DNA from 2 places in the Frondihabitans sp. 762G35 genome. Region 2 is predicted to be linked to the other one. Evidence: predicted binding sites of a transcription regulator. Region 2 holds the regulator's gene; the other holds the start of a gene.

Region 1 (7,788 bases), 620 kb from region 2:
GAAGGCGGTCCACTCGGTTGCGAAGTCCAGGGTGATCTGCGGGAAGTTGTTGGTCACGACCTTGCCGCTCGGAACGTCGACCACGGCGGGCACGGTGATGCCGCGAGGGTAGTTGGGCACGCGCTTGAAGAACGCCTCCTGGAGGCGCTCGATGCCGAGCACGGGGTCGATCCCGCCGGGGTCGAGGTCGAAGGTCCAGCTCCGGGCGTCGTGGGTCGGGCCGGGGAGCCCCAGGGAGATGGCGCCCTCGAGCCCGAGGAGTCGGCGGGAGATCACGGTGCGGTTCGCCCAGGGGCACGCTCGGGCGGCGACGAGCCGGTATCGACCGGCTTCGACGGGCCAGCCGTCACGGGCATCCTGCGTGATGCGGTCCTCGATGTAGGTCGTGTCGCGCGTGTACTCGTGGCCGGGATCGACGTACCGGCCGGGGGTGGAATCGCTGTCGTCGCTCATGCGTCTGAGCCTACGGACTCATGAGCCCGGCGCTCTCAGCGGGGACGCCGCCGTCGAATGAACCGTCGAGCGCGCCGCCAGCCGTGCCGTCGCCGTCGCGAGCGGCACCCGCTGCCGCGCGGGTCCGCTGCCAGTCGCGCCACATCGCCTTGAGATCCCAGGCGTTCTCGGCCTCGAGCGAGATGCCGCGCTCGCCCGTGCGGCGCGTGCGCCCCTGGATCAGCAGGAGCCGCGTACCGAACAGGAGGGACCCGGCGCGTTCCTGCGCCTCCTCGAAGAACGTCGAGTCGGAGCAACCGGACCCGTCGTCGAGGCTGATGAAGACCACGCGCTTGCCGCTGCGCATCGGCGGGGTCTGGGTCGCGATCCGGATGCCTGCGACGAGCACGGTGGTGCCGTTCCAGAGCCCGAGGAGGTCGGCGGCCCGCGTCACCCCGAGGTCGTCGAGCATCGGCCGGTAGCTCTCGATCACGTGGTCGCTGACCTCCATCGACAGGATGTCGAGCTCGTCGCTCACGCGCTGCCGGCTGGAGACGTCGGGGGTGCCGACGGGCACCTCGTTCGATTCGTCGACGTCGAAGTCGAGCTGGTTGGCGGCGTCGCCCGGCACCGGTCTCGTGCTTCGGCCGATCAGCTGCCGGACGCGCACGAGGACGTCGCCTCGCGTGCGCCCCTCGCCACCCAGACCGTCGAGCGCCCCCACCTGGGCCAGCCGCTCGAAGAGGCGCCGCGACGGGGTCGCCCGCTGGTAGAAGTCGGCGATCGACGTGAAGGGCCGGTTGTCGAGGATGCGCGCGATCTCCGCCTCCGTGATGCCCTGGACGTCGACGAGCGAGAGCCGGATGCCGAGCTCGCCCGGGTGGGTCCGGGCCACCGGGGAGCGCGGCGGCCGCACCCGCTCCACGTGGTAGACGGCGTCGGAGTGGTTGACGTCGAGCGGGAGAACGGGCACGCCCATGCGCTTCGCCTCGGTGAGCAGGAGCCGCTTCGGGTACATGCCCGGATCGTGGGTCAGGATGCCCGCCAGGAACTCCGCCGGGTAGTGCGTCTTCAACCACGCCGTCTGGTAGGTCGGCAGGGCGAACGCCGCCCCGTGCGCCTTGCAGAACCCGAACGAGCCGAACCCCTTCAGCACGCCCCAGATGCGGTCGATCTCGCGGTCGGTGAAGCGCCTCCTGCCCTTCTCGTCGAGGTTCGCCCTGGTGCGGCTGCGGAACTCCTCCTCGAGGTCGGCGCGCTTCTCCATCGCGCGCCGCATCTCGTCGGCCTCGGCGAGCGAGATGCCCATGGTGGTGTGGAGGATCCGCAGGACGTGCTCGTGGTAGATGACGACGCCGTAGCTGTCCGCCAGGAAGGGGGCGAAGCTCGGGTGCAGGTAGTCGGGCTGCTGGAAGCCGTGCTTGGTGTCGAGGTAGGGGGCGACCATGTTGCCCTTCATCGGCCCGGGCCGGAAGAGCGAGATGTCGGCGATGAGGTCTTCGTAGCGGTCGGGCTGCATCTTTCCGATCAGCTCGCGCTGCCCGGGGCTCTCGATCTGGAACATGCCGAGCGTGTGCGTCGTGCGGATGGCCTCGAAGGTCGGCTCGTCGTCGTGCGGGATCGCGTCGAGCTCGACGCGCCCGTCGCGGTTGACGTAGGGGGCGTCGATCGGGAGGGCTCCGGCGAGGGCGGTGCGGGGGCCGTTGATCCGCTGGATCTCGCCGAGGGCGAAGGCCATGGAGGACTGCATCCGCACCCCGAGGACGTCGAGTTTGAGGAGGCCGGCGTCGTTCATGTCGTGCTTGTCGAACTGGCTCATGGGCAGCCCCATGCCGCTCGGCTGCACCGGGGTCATGCTCAGCAGGCCGTCGTTGCCGAGGATCACGCCGCAGGGGTGCATCGAGATGTGCCGGGGGAGCCGGTCGAGCCGCTCGGTCAGATCGACGAGGAGATCGATCTGGTCGTTGGAGCGGACCAGCTCGGCGATCTCGCGGAGCTCCGGCTTCTCGGCCAGCGCGGAGCGGAACTCGCGGGCGTTGAACCGCCAGACGTTGTTCGCGACGAGGTCGATCTGGTCGTCGTCGAGCCCGAGCGCGAGGCCGGCGTCGCGGACGGCCCCGCGCGCCCGGTAGGTGGACTGCATCGACATGAGGGTGACGCGGTTGCTGCCGTAGCGCTCGAAGATCGCCCGGTAGACCTCGTGCCTCCTGGCGGACTCGACGTCGATGTCGATGTCGGGCAGGGTCTCGCGCTTGTTGCCGAGGAAGCGCTCGAAGAGGAGATCGTGCTCGAGCGGGTCGACGTTCGAGATGCGCAGCAGGTAGGTGACGAGGCTGCCGGCGCCGGAGCCTCGGGCGGCGTTCCGGACCCGGAGGTCGCGCATCATCTGCGACACGTCGGCGACGGTGAGGAAGTAGCCCGCGAACCCGAAGCCGGTGATGGTGTCGAGCTCCATCCGCATCCGGCGCTCGAGGGTCTCGCGCTTGGCCATGGAGACGTCGCCGAACCGCTCCGTGATGCCGGCCTGCGCGCGCCGGTGCAGCACCACGTCGGGATCGCCCTCGACGCCGATCGCGCTGAGCTCCGGCACCTTCGCCCGGCCCCAGCCGAGGTCGGCGTCGGGGTCGAGGCGGCAGCGGTCGGCGAGCCGCTCGGTGGCGGCGAGCATCTCCTCGGCGGCGCGGCGATCGAGCGAGGACGCGTCGGCGATGCGGTGGGCGAGGTCGCGCATCTCGCCGGGCGACTTGAGGAACGCCTGGGCGTTCGGCTGCGGGAGGAAGGTGCCGAGGGCGGCGAGGTGGCCGGCGGCGTCGAGCACGTCGGCGGTGAGGGCCTCGTCGGGCACCCGGTAGCGGACGGCGTTGGTGAGGATGGCGGGCACCCCGGCGGCGTCGGCCACCTCGAGGAGGTTCGCGGCGTGCCGGAGGCTCCTGCTCTCGCCCGGCTCGGTCAGGTGGCAGACCACCTCGACGACGACGCCGCCCGGAAGGAGCCGGTGCCACTCGTCGAGCAGGGCCAGCGCCTCGCGCCGCCGCCCGCGGGCGACCGCGCGCCCCACGTCGGAGTCGGGGCCGAGGAGCACCGTGCCGGTCGGGCCGTCGTCTCCCCAGAGGAAGGCCCGGACCCGCGACCGGGCGATCGTCGCGACGCTGTTCGCGCTGCCGTTGACCTTGCGCGTCGCGCGGCCGTGGGCGGCGCTGATGAGCCGGCAGAGGGAGGCCCAGCCCGCTCCCGCGAGGCGGCCGTGGGCCAGCACGACGACCCGGTCGGCCGCGGCGGCCGTCGGGACGGGGCCGGAGGCCGCACCGTCGGCCCTGACCCCGAGCTCCACCCCGACGATCGGGTCGATGCCCAGCGCGCGGCAGGCCCCGATGTGCCGGATCGCCCCGTAGAGGCCGTCGCGGTCGGTGATGGCCGCGGCGTCGGAGCGGTGCTCGGCGACGGCGTGACCGACCAGGTCGGCCGGCTGCGCGGTGCCGTAGTGGGCGCTGAACGCGGAGGCGACGTGGAGGTGCGTGAACCCCATCTGACCTCCTCGAATCGAACGTATGTTCGAACAGTGTAGGTCATTGCGAACCGGCTCGCTGGATGCGCGACCAAGACCCGCGACGGGCAGTACGGTGGACGCTGGCACCGGGGCCCCTCGCGGCCCGCGTCCTGCCTCCGAGCAGTGTCCGTCGGGAATGCGCCCGTCGCCCGCGCGTTGGGTCTCGAGGGCCCACACGGTTCGACTTCGGAAAGGACGTCCATGACCATCCACCGCTCTGACTCCGTCAGACTCACTCGCATCGAGCGTTCTCCGCGATGACCGACACCAGCACCCTCATCATCCTCGGCGCCTCCGGCGACCTGACCGAACGACTCCTGCTTCCCGGCCTCGCGAGCCTGCTGAAGAGCGACCGCGGCGTCGAGGTGCAGCTCATCGGCACCGGCCGCAGCGAGCGCAACCCGGAGGAGTGGGACTCCGTCGTCAAGACCGCCTTCAACGGCGACGGCGACAGCGACCTCGCCAAGAAGACGCTGGCGAGCAGCCAGTACATCCAGGGCGACCCGACCGACGCGGCCCACCTCGAGAAGCTCTTCGACGCCTCCGAGGGCGCCCCCGTCCTCTACTTCGCCCTCCCGCCGGCCATCTCCGTCAAGGTGATCAAGGCGCTCGGCAAGATCACCCTGCCCGAGGGCATCCGCCTCGCGCTCGAGAAGCCCTTCGGCAGCGACGAGAAGGGTGCGCACGAGCTGAACGAGGAGCTCCTCAAGATCGTCCCGGAGGAGCGGATCCACCGCACCGACCACTTCCTGGGCCGCTCCACCGTCCTCAACATGATCGGCCTGCGCTTCGCCAACCGTCTCTTCGAGCCGGTCTGGAACAGCGAGAACATCGAGAAGGTGGAGATCTTCTACGACGAGGTCCTCGGCCTCGAGGGCCGCGCGCAGTACTACGACAAGGCCGGCGCCCTGATCGACATGATCCAGAGCCACCTCCTGCAGGTGCTCGCGGTCATCGCGATGGAGGCCCCCTCGTCGATCGACTCCGTCGAGCTCCGCAGCGAGATCGCCCGCGTCCTCCGCGCGACCTGGGTCAAGGACTCCGACCCCGTCACCGCGAGCCGTCGCGGCCAGTACGCCGCCGGCTCGATCGACGGCAAGGACGTCCCCGCCTACGCGGACGAGGACGGCGTCGACGTGTCGCGCCAGACGGAGACGCTCGCCGAGGTCGAGTTCGAGATCAAGTCGCGCCGCTGGGCCGGCGTGCCGTTCGTCCTGCGCTCCGGCAAGGGGATGACCAAGGTGCGCAAGGAGGTGCTGATCACGTTCAAGCCCGTGCCGGTGCTCCCGGCGGGCCTCGAGGGCGCATCGACGCCCGACACCCTCCGCATCGAGATCAGCCCCGAGACGATGGAGCTCGGCGTGACGACGAACGGGAAGGGCAACCCCTTCTCGCTCGAGAAGTCGACCTTCTCGACCACGCTCGGGAAGCCGGAGCTGACCCCCTACGGCGAGGTGCTCTCGGGCGTCTTCCACGACGACCCGACGCTCTCGATCCGCGGCGACGTCGCCGAGCGCTGCTGGGCGATCGTCCAGCCGGTGATCGACGCCTGGCACGCCGACCTCGTGCCGCTCGACACCTACCCGGCGGGTTCCGCCGGCCCCGAGGGCTGGACCACCTCCAAGGAGGCGTAGCCGCACCCGACGACGAACGAGGCCCCCGCGACACACGTCGCGGGGGCCTCGTTCGTCGTCGGGACTCCTACCGCGGGGCGGGTGCGGTCGTCTCGTGGTCCGTCTGGCTGGCGAGCCGCCGGCCCCGATTGCCGCGGGAGTGCTCGATCGCGGCCTCGATGGCGTCGGCCGCGCGGACGAGCGCGAGGTGCGACAGGGCCTGCGGCGTGTTGCCCACGTGGTGACCGGTCGACACCTCGATCTCCTCCGACAGCATGCCCACGTCGTTGCAGAAGCCGACGAGGCGGTCCATCAGGCGGGTCGCGTCGTCGAGCCTGCCGCTCCGGGCGTACTGCTCCGTGAGCCAGAACGAGCAGGTGAGGAACGGGTTCTCCGACCCCTCGAGCCCGTCGACGCCCGACTCGGTGCGGTATCGCAGGAGCAGGCCGTCGTGCAGGAGGTCCTCCTCGATGGCCTTGACCGTGCCCAGCATCCGCGGATCGTGGGCGTCGACGTAGCCGACCTGCGACAGCTGCAGGAGCGACGCGTCGACCTCCTTCGAACCGTAGAACTGGACGTAGGTGCCGCGCTCGGCGTCGAAGCCGTGCTCCTCGATCTCGTCGCGCACCTTCTCGCGGAGCTCCATCCACCGGTCGACGGGACCGTCGAGGTGGAACAGCTGCGCCCCCTTGACCGCCCGGTCGAGAGCGGCCCAGATCATCACCCGGGAGTGCGTGAAGTGCTGCGTCTGCCCGCGGATCTCCCAGATGCCGTTGTCGGCGCGATCCCAGTTGTCCTCGACGAACTGCATCAGCGCGCGCTGGAGGGCCCAGGAGTCGCCGTCCTCGGTGACCCCGAGCGTGCGGGCGTCGTGCAGAGCGACCATGACCTCGCCGAAGACGTCGCCCTGGTACTGCGTGAAGGCGCCGTTGCCCGTGCGCACCGGCGCCGAGCCGCGGTAGCCGGGGAGCTCGTCGATGGTGTTCTCGAGGAGGTACCGCTCTCCGCTCAGCCCGTACATGATCTGCACGTCGGCCGGGTCGCCCGCGATGGCCCGCAGCAGCCAGTTGCGCCACCCCTGAGCCTCCTCGGCGAAGCCGTGCAGGATGAGGGCCTGCAGGGTCATCGACGCGTCGCGCAGCCAGACGTAGCGGTAGTCCCAGTTGCGGGAGCCGCCGAACTGCTCCGGGAGGCTCGTCGTCGCGGCGGCGACGATGCCGCTCGTGTCTTCGTGCGTGAGCGCCCGGAGGAGCAGGAGCGACCGGTGGACCTCCCGCGTGTAGGCGGCGGGGGCGTCGCAGCGGGAGGCCCAGTCGCTCCACCAGGCGACGGTCTCGTCGATCCGCGCCGTGACGTCGACCGGCGCGGGCGGCTCGCGATGGGCGGGGAACCAGGTGAGGGAGAGGTCGACGACCTCGCCGGCCTCGACCGTGAAGGTGGCACGGTGGGTGTGATCGGCCGCCGTGAGCTTGGGGCCGCGCACCACGACGGCGTCGGGACCCGCGATGGCGACGAGGGCGTTCTGGCCGTGGTCGGGCATCTGCCGGATCCACGGGATGGCCGTCGTGTAGCCGAAGCGGATGCGGAGGTCCTCGACCATCGTCACGCTCCCGCTGATGCCCGTGACGCGCCTGACCACGTCGGCCCGGCGATCGCCGTACGGCATCAGGTCGGTCACCTCCACCTCGCCCGTCGGGGTCACCCAGCGGGTGACGAGCACGAAGGTGTCGGTCACGTAGGAGCGCGTGGAGGTGGCGGAGGGGTCGTCGGGGGCGACGAGCCAGCGGCCGCTGTTCTCGTCGCCGAGGAGGGCGGCGAACATCGAGGCGGAGTCGAACCGGGGCAGGCAGAGCCAGTCGATGCTGCCGTCGGAGCCGACCAGGGCGGCCGTGTGGCAGTCGCCGATCAGTGCGTAGTCTTCGATCGCGAGGGGCATGCGCTCATCCAACCAGGTCGATCGATGAATCAGGCGAACAACTGCTGGTCGACGTGATCGTCGAAGACGCCCAGAAGCAGCCACTCCCGGCTGACCGGATCGAGCGCGAGGTCGAAGGTGCCGTCGACCCGGTGCGCCCCGTCGGTCAGCGGCAGGGCGTCGACGCGCCAGACGCGCATCTCCAGCAGCCCCGGCCCCGCACCGCGCGGCGCCCTCGTGGCGCTCTGCCACCAGGCCTGCCGCGTGATCCACATCTCGGG
Region 2 (7,788 bases):
GGGCGCGCAGCGGCCACGGGCGCGCAGCGACCGCAGCTGCACAGCGGCGGCGTCAGCCGGCGGCGACGAGCTTCACGGCGAGACTGTCGACGCGCGCGGCGATCAGCTCGTCGGCGGTCCAGCCACCCTGGACCCGTGCCAGGAGCTGCTGCAGGGCGACGCGGTCGAGGCCGGGGACGATCCCGAGCGAGACCACGACCTCCGTGCCGACCAGGCTCGCCCGAGCGGAACCGGGGGCGATCGTCAGGGAGGTGATCTGCGGCTCCTGCGCGGTGCCTCGGAGAAAGGCGCGGGCGACGTCGTCGTCGGCGTAGGAGGGCTCCCACGGGAGGTCCTGCGCCACCGCCCACAGGGCGGGGCGGCGGACGCCGAACTCCGTCGCGGACGCGGGGTCGAGGACGAGGAGCTCCGTGCGCTCGGCCGCCGCGGCGAGGGCGATGCGGCGGGCATCGGCGGGGACGGGGCGCGCACGCGGATCCCACGCCCGCAGCGTGTCGACGGACGTGAAGGCGGGCAGCACGTCGCGGCCGTCGGGACCGCGCACGGTCACGATGGCGAGCTCCTGCGTCTTGTCGACCCGGACGCCGTGCTCGTTCTCGCCCTCCTCGCCCGCGTGGGCGACGAGCGGGATGAGCAGGCGCGCCGGCCGGAGGGCGTCGACCACCACGTTCTCGCCGACCTCGCCGGCACCGAACGACGTCAGGGCCCGCAGGAGCCGCGGGTCGGCCGATCCGTCGTCACCGGCGTACGCCGTGTCGTGGGCCGCGAAGGTGCGACCGGCCCACGGCTGACCGGCGCTGTCGCCCGGTTCCCCGGGCGCCCCCTGCCCGTGGTCCGACATCAGCGCGAGGCGACGTCGAGGGCCTGGGCGAGCGTGAAGGCTCCCGAGTAGAGCGCCTTGCCGACGATCGCACCTTCGACGCCGGCGGGGACGAGCTCCCGGAGGGCCACCAGGTCGTCGAGACTGGAGATGCCGCCGGACGCGACGACGGGGCGATCGGTGCGCTTCGCCACCTGCTTCAGGAGATCGAGGTTGGGGCCCTGGAGGGTGCCGTCCTTGGTGACGTCGGTGACGACGTAGCGCGCGCATCCTGCGTCCTCGAGGCGGTCGAGGACCTCCCACAGATCGCCGCCGTCGCGGGTCCACCCCCGGGCGGCGAGCGTGGTGCCGCGGACGTCGAGCCCGACGGCGATGGCGTCGCCGTACTGCGAGATGACGTGGGCGGCCCACTCGGGGTTCTCGAGGGCGGCCGTGCCGAGGTTGATCCGCCGGACGCCGGTCTCGAGCGCCTCCTCGAGGGACGCGTCGTCGCGGATGCCGCCCGAGAGCTCGACGTGGAGCCCCTGGACCTGCTTGATCACGCGCTTGATGACCGATCGGTTGCTGCCGCGCCCGAAGGCGGCGTCGAGGTCGACCAGGTGGAGCCACTCGGCGCCCTGCTCCTGCCAGTCCGCGGCCGCGTCGACGGGGTCGCCGTAGTTGGTCTCCGTGCCGGCCTCGCCCTGGGTGAGGCGGACGGCCTTGCCGTCGGCGACGTCGACGGCGGGGAGCAGGGTGAGGGGCGGGGTGGTGGCGAACTCGCTCATGAGGGCTTTCAGGTCATGCCGGAGATGGCGGAGAAGGGAGGGTGCTGGGGAGGAGGCCGACGCGGTTCGCGACGCCTCCCGGTCGCGACTAGAGGGTCTCGAGCCAGTTGCCGAGCAGCCGGATGCCCGGTCGACCCGATTTCTCGGGGTGGAACTGCGTCGCCCAGAGCGGACCGTTCTCGACGGCCGCGACGAACGGGCCACCGTGATCACCCCACGTGACCAGCGGGGCCTTGCGGGCGCCGTGCCCGTCGAGGGTCCACTCCTGGACACCGTAGGAGTGCACGAAGTAGAAGCGCTCGTCGCGCACGCCCTCGAAGAGCGTCGAGTCGGCAGGAGCGTCGACGGTGTTCCAGCCCATGTGGGGCAGTACGTCGGCCTTCAACTGCTCGACGGTGCCGGGCCATTCGCCGAGGCCTTCGCGCGATGCACCGCGCTCCACGCCGCGATCGAAAAGGACCTGCATGCCGACGCAGATGCCGAGGACGGGACGCCCGCCGGCCAGGCGACGATCGATCTTCTCGGCACCGCGCACGGTCTCGAGCTGCGCCATCACCGCCGTGAAGGCGCCGACCCCCGGCACGAACAGCCCGTCGGCGGCGGCCACTCGGGCGCTGTCGGCGGTCAACTCGACGTCGGCACCGGCCAGCTCGAGCGCCTTGATGGCGGAGTGGACGTTGCCGCTGCCGTAGTCGAGCACGGCCACGCGCGGTTTCGCCAGGGTCACAGCGCGCCCTTGGTGGACGGGATGCCGCTGACTCGCGAGTCCGGCTGGACGGCCGCGCGGAGGGCACGCGCGAACGCTTTGAACTCCGCCTCCGCGATGTGGTGCGGATCGCGACCGCCGAGCACGCGGACGTGCACGGTGAGGCCGGAGTTGAAGGCGATCGCCTCGAACACGTGGCGGACCATCGAACCGGTGAAGTGACCGCCGATGAGGTGGAACTCGAACCCCTCCGGTTCGCCCGTGTGCACCAGGTAGGGCCGGCCGGACACGTCGACCACGGCCTGGACGAGCGCCTCGTCGAGAGGGACGAGCGCGTCGCCGTACCGGCCGATGCCGCTCTTGTCGCCGAGGGCCTGCCGGAGGGCCACTCCGAAGGCGATCCCGATGTCCTCGACCGTGTGGTGGACGTCGATGTCGGTGTCGCCGGTCGCTCGGACGGTCAGGTCGATCAGGGAGTGCTTCGACAGCGCCGTGAGGAGGTGGTCGTAGAAGGGCACGCTCGTGTCGATCGAGGAGGACCCGGTGCCGTCGAGGTCGAGGCTGAGCTCGATGCTCGACTCGCTCGTCGTGCGGGACACCGTGGCGGTGCGCGGCGCGGGGCCGGTCTGGTCGGTCATGCTCCGAGCCTAATGTCGCTCATCGCGTCGAGGAACGCGGTCGTCTCGGCCTCGGTGCCCGCGCTGACGCGGAGATGCCCGGGGATGGCGAGGTCGCGGACGATGATCCCGCGCTCGAGCAGCTTCTCGAACACGGCGTTCGGGTCGTCGACTCCCCCGAAGAGGACGAAGTTCGACCACGTCGGCCACGGCGTGTAGCCGAGCTCCTCGAGCCGCGCGACGATGCGGTCGCGCTGGCCCTTGATGTCGTCGACCATGGCCAGCATCTCGTCGGCGTGACGGAGCGCCGCCACAGCGGCCGCCTGCGTCAGCGAGGAGAGGTGATAGGGAAGGCGCACGAGTCGCAGCGCATCGATGGCCGCGGGGTCCGCGGCCAGATAGCCCACGCGGGCGCCGGCGAAGGCGAACGCCTTGCTCATGGTCCGGGAGACCAGGAGCCGCTCGCGCCCCGGCAGGAGCGTCAGCGCCGACGGGATGTCGGCCGGCATGAACTCGGCGTAGGCCTCGTCGACGATGACGATCCCCCGCGTGGCCGCATAGGCGGCCTCGACGGTCGCGATGTCGAGCGGCGTGCCCGTCGGGTTGTTCGGCCCGCAGAGGAACACGATGTCGGGGTCGGTCCGCTCGATCTCGCGGACGACCGTCTCCGGGGAGATCCGGAAGCCCTCGTCGCGGCCCCCTTCGACCCACTCCGTGCCCGTGCCGCGCGTGATGATGGAGTGCATCGAGTACGTGGGCGGGAATCCGAGGGCCCGACGCCCCGGGCCGCCGAAGGCCTGCAGGATCTGCTGGATGACCTCGTTCGACCCGTTCGCCGCCCAGATCTGCTCCGGGGTCAGCCCGTGACCGAGGTAGGCCGCCAGCGACCGCCGCAGGAGCGTGAACTCGCGGTCGGGGTAGCGGTTGACCTCGAGGACGGCCGCGGCGACGGACTCGACGATGTCGCGGGCGACATCCTCCGGAATGGGATGCGTGTTCTCGTTGACGTTGAGTGCGACGGGCACCTTCTTCTGAGGTGCGCCGTAGGGCGACTGGCCACGGAGGTCGTCGCGAAGGGGCAGGTCGTCGAGAGAGGTAGCCACCCGGCTATTTTACGGGCCGCAGGAGGCGCGTTACCGCGGCCCCGAGGCAGCGGCCGGAGGGCCGGGGCTCGGCAGACCGGCTCAGCGGGTGTACTTCGTCGGGATCGCGAGCGTCTGACCGGCCTGGACCTGCGAGCCGTCGAGGTTGTTGAGGCTCGAGATGTCGGCGATGACGTCGCGGGGATCGGCGGCCGGCGCGACCTCCTGGGCGACCTGCCAGAGCGTCTCGCCGGAGGCGACGGTGACCTCCTGGAAGTGCGTGTCACCGGCGGTGGACGTCGCGACGGCACCCTGGCCGGCCAGGAGGAAGCTGGCCATGATGACGAGGACGCCGACGACGGTGAGGAGCGTGAGGACGACGCGGCCCCGTCGCGTGATGTGGAGGTGCGGCCGGGGAACGCCGTGCACGGCGTCGTTCTGTGCGGCGGTCGCCTGCCGGGCGGCCGGCTGCTCGGACGTGGCGCGCTGACCCGCACCGACGAGGCTCTCGTCGGGCGTGAAGTAGACGGCGCGACCCGAGGCAGGACGCGAGGCGGTGACCGGGCCGCGGCCGGCGCGGCTGGAGCTGCGGGGGAAGGCTGTGATCGTGGCGCTCATGGGGTGTCCTTTCGTGGTGCCCTCTCCTGCGGATTCCGCCGCCGGAGATGAGGGTGGTCTTCGTGCCCGACACTCGGCCGGGACTGCCGGGCACGAAGACGTGTTCCGAACATATCTTCGAACGAGACCGATTTCAAGACGTTCCGGTCGGAAAAGACGAAAAAAACACGCGACACACTCGAACATGTGTTTGTTACGTCAGGTGGGACCGGATACAGTTTCGATCGGTAGGACGAGTGAAGCATCGACCACCGACATTCGCGTCTCGTCCGTCGAGACGGGCGGCGGAGAGCACGCAGCGGAGATCACGCAGCGGAGATCACGCGGCGGAGAGAACATCGACCAGGGCGGGAGACACATGAGCGAGGCGACCATCGCGAAGCCGGCGGAGCGGGAGCGCAAGCCGCTGACCGCCAAGCAGACCCTGATCCTGACGGCCATCCGCGACTCCATCGCGAGCCGCGGCTACCCGCCGAGCATGCGCGAGATCGGCGACGCCGTCGGCCTCGCCTCTCTGTCGAGCGTGACGCACCAGCTCAACCAGCTGGAGCTGGCCGGCGCCATCCGCCGCGACCCGAACCGGCCGCGGGCGCTGGAGGTCCTGCTCGAGGACCCGGACAAGGTCGTCCCCGAGCCGACGATCGTGCGCTACGACGACGACGACAGCACGACCGCCCGCGTCCCCCTCGTCGGACGGATCGCCGCCGGTGTGCCCATCACGGCCGAGCAGCAGGTCGAGGACGTCATGCCGCTCCCCCGCACCCTCGTGGGCAAGGGCGAGCTGTTCATGCTCCGCGTCGTCGGCGAGTCGATGATCGACGCGGCCATCTGCGACGGCGACTGGGTGGTCGTCCGTCAGCAGAACAGCGCCGAGAACGGCGAGATCGTCGCCGCGATGCTCGACGACGAGGCGACCGTCAAGGTCTTCCGGCAGCGGGACGGGCACACCTGGCTCCTGCCCCGCAACTCGAACTTCGAACCGATCGTCGGCGATCACGCGCAGATCCTGGGCAAGGTCGTCGCGGTGCTGCGCTCCCTCTGACCTCTCCCCCGTCGGATCACGACGAAGGGCCCCCGGTGATCGTTCCGGGGGCCCTTCGTCGTCCGGCCGTCTGCGACGGCTCCGGGTCAGGCCGGCTGCGAGACCGCGGCGCGCGCCTTCCTGGCGGCCTGGACCATGACGGCCAGCGAGGGGACGACCTCCGCGTACCCGCGGGTCTTGAGTCCGCAGTCGGGGTTGATCCAGAGCTTGTCGAGGGGCACCGACGTCGAGGCCGCCTCGACGGACTCCGTCATCTCGGCCTCGCCGGGAACGCGCGGGGAGTGGATGTCGTAGACGCCCGGCCCGACGCCGCGGGAGAATCCGACGCGGGCGAGGTCGTCCACGACCTCCATGCGGGAGCGGGCGGCCTCGATGCTCGTCACATCGGCGTCCAGGTGATCGATCGCCGTGATGACGGTGCCGAACTCCGAGTAGCAGAGGTGGGTGTGGATCTGCGTGGCCGGGGCGACGCCGGACGTGGCGAGACGGAACGACCGCGTCGACCAGGCCAGGTAGGCCTCGTGCGCCGCCTCGTCGAGGGGCAGGAGCTCGCGCAGCGCGGGCTCGTCGACCTGGATGATGCCGATGCCCGCGGCCTCGAGGTCGGCGACCTCGTCGCGGAGGGCGAGCGCGACCTGGTCGGCGACCTCGGCGAGCGGCAGGTCGTCGCGCACGAACGACCACGCGAGGATCGTGACCGGTCCGGTCAGCATGCCCTTCACCGGCTTCGACGTCAGCGACGCCGCGTAGGTCGTCAGCTCGACCGTCATCGGCGCGGGACGCGAGACGTCGCCCCAGAGGATCGACGGCCGTGTGCAGCGGGTCCCGTACGACTGCACCCAGCCGTTCGCCGTCGTCGAGAAGCCGTCGAGCTGCTCCGCGAAGAACTGCACCATGTCGTTGCGCTCGGGCTCGCCGTGCACGAGGACGTCGAGGCCGACCTCCTCCTGCACCTCGATGACGCGCTGGACCTCGCGGCGGAGGAGAGCGTCGTAGTCGGCGTCCGCGAGATCGCCGCGGACGTTCGCGGCGCGGGCTCGGCGCACCTCGACGGTCTGCGGGAACGAGCCGATCGTCGTGGTGGGGAGGAGCGGGAGCCCCAGCGCGTCGCGCTGGGCGGCGTCGCGCTCGTCGGCGGAGACACGGCGCGTGTCGCCCTCCTCGACGGCGGCGACACGGGCGCGGACGTCGGCGTCGACCACGCCGAGGGCGGAGGCGCGGCGGGTCCGGGCATCCTGCGCTTCACCGATCTCGGCGGCGATCGACTCGCGACCGCGGGCGACACCCGCGGCGAGGGTCAGCACCTCGGCGACGCGCTGGTCGGCGAAGGCGAGCCAGGAGCGGAGCTCGGGGTCGAGCAGGTGCTCGGTGGTGACGTCGTGCGGGAGGTGCTGGAGCGATGTGGTCGTCGTCACCGCGACCGGGCCGGACGCCGCCGCCCCGAGGGCCTCGAGGCGATCGAGCGCCGCGCCCAGGTCGGTGCGCCAGATGCTGCGGCCGTCGACGACGCCGCCCGCGACCGTCACCGACGACGGCACGGCGGAGAGGTCGGGAAGGGAACCTCGCACCAGGTCGAGGGAGAGGGCCTCGACGCCCGAGGCGCCGACGGCCGCGGCGGCCGCGCGGGAGTCGCCGTAGGAGAGGGCGACGAAGAGGCGGGGGCGTTCGGGGGCCGCGGCGAGCTCGGCGTAGACGCGGCGGGCGATCTCGACGAGGACGTCGCGGTCGACGGCCAGGTTGTCGGAGACGAGTCCCGGCTCGTCGAGCTGCACCCACTCCGCTCCGGCCTGCTTCAGAGCGGCGAGCAACTCGACGTAGACGGGGACGAGGCGGTCGATCGCGTCGATCGGGGAGAAGCCCTCGGGGGCATCCTGCGCGGCGACGCTCAGGGCGAGGAGCGTGACCGGGCCGACCACGACGGGGCGCGTGACGTAGCCGTCGGCGGCGGCCTCGCGCACGCGGTCGGCCAGCTCGGTGCGAGCCAGGTGGAACGCGGTGTCCGGGGAGATCTCCGGCACGAGGTGGTGGTAGTTCGTGTCGAACCACTTGGTCATCTCGAGCGGCGGGTTCGTCTCGTCGCCGCGGGCGAGCAGGAACTCCGTGGCCCGGGTCGACGGCGCGGCACCGAAGCGCGCC

What was found. Region 2 encodes LexA, which represses DNA repair genes until DNA is damaged. Its sites were predicted from a motif close to TCGAACANNTGTTCGA; they were not measured.
Region 1: AS850_RS08500 (DNA polymerase III subunit alpha) is a predicted target of LexA. The motif match lies at 3,973-3,988, and genes of this name have one in related genera.

Annotation. Positions count from the first base shown of each region.
Region 1 covers NZ_CP014619.1:1,764,143-1,771,930, reverse strand. The annotation lists gene AS850_RS08505 (glutathione S-transferase family protein) at 1-453, opposite strand, end outside; gene AS850_RS08500 (DNA polymerase III subunit alpha) at 464-3,958, opposite strand; gene AS850_RS08495 (glucose-6-phosphate dehydrogenase) at 4,237-5,613, shown strand; gene AS850_RS08490 (glycoside hydrolase family 15 protein) at 5,681-7,540, opposite strand; gene AS850_RS08485 (DUF6504 family protein) at 7,558-7,788, opposite strand, start outside.
Region 2 covers NZ_CP014619.1:1,141,760-1,149,547, reverse strand. The annotation lists gene AS850_RS05635 (SseB family protein) at 53-841, opposite strand; gene priA (bifunctional 1-(5-phosphoribosyl)-5-((5-phosphoribosylamino)methylideneamino)imidazole-4-carboxamide isomerase/phosphoribosylanthranilate isomerase PriA) at 841-1,587, opposite strand; gene hisH (imidazole glycerol phosphate synthase subunit HisH) at 1,676-2,308, opposite strand; gene hisB (imidazoleglycerol-phosphate dehydratase HisB) at 2,311-2,931, opposite strand; gene AS850_RS05615 (histidinol-phosphate transaminase) at 2,928-4,013, opposite strand; gene AS850_RS05610 (LysM peptidoglycan-binding domain-containing protein) at 4,095-4,610, opposite strand; gene lexA (transcriptional repressor LexA) at 4,969-5,652, shown strand; gene metE (5-methyltetrahydropteroyltriglutamate--homocysteine S-methyltransferase) at 5,739-7,788, opposite strand, start outside.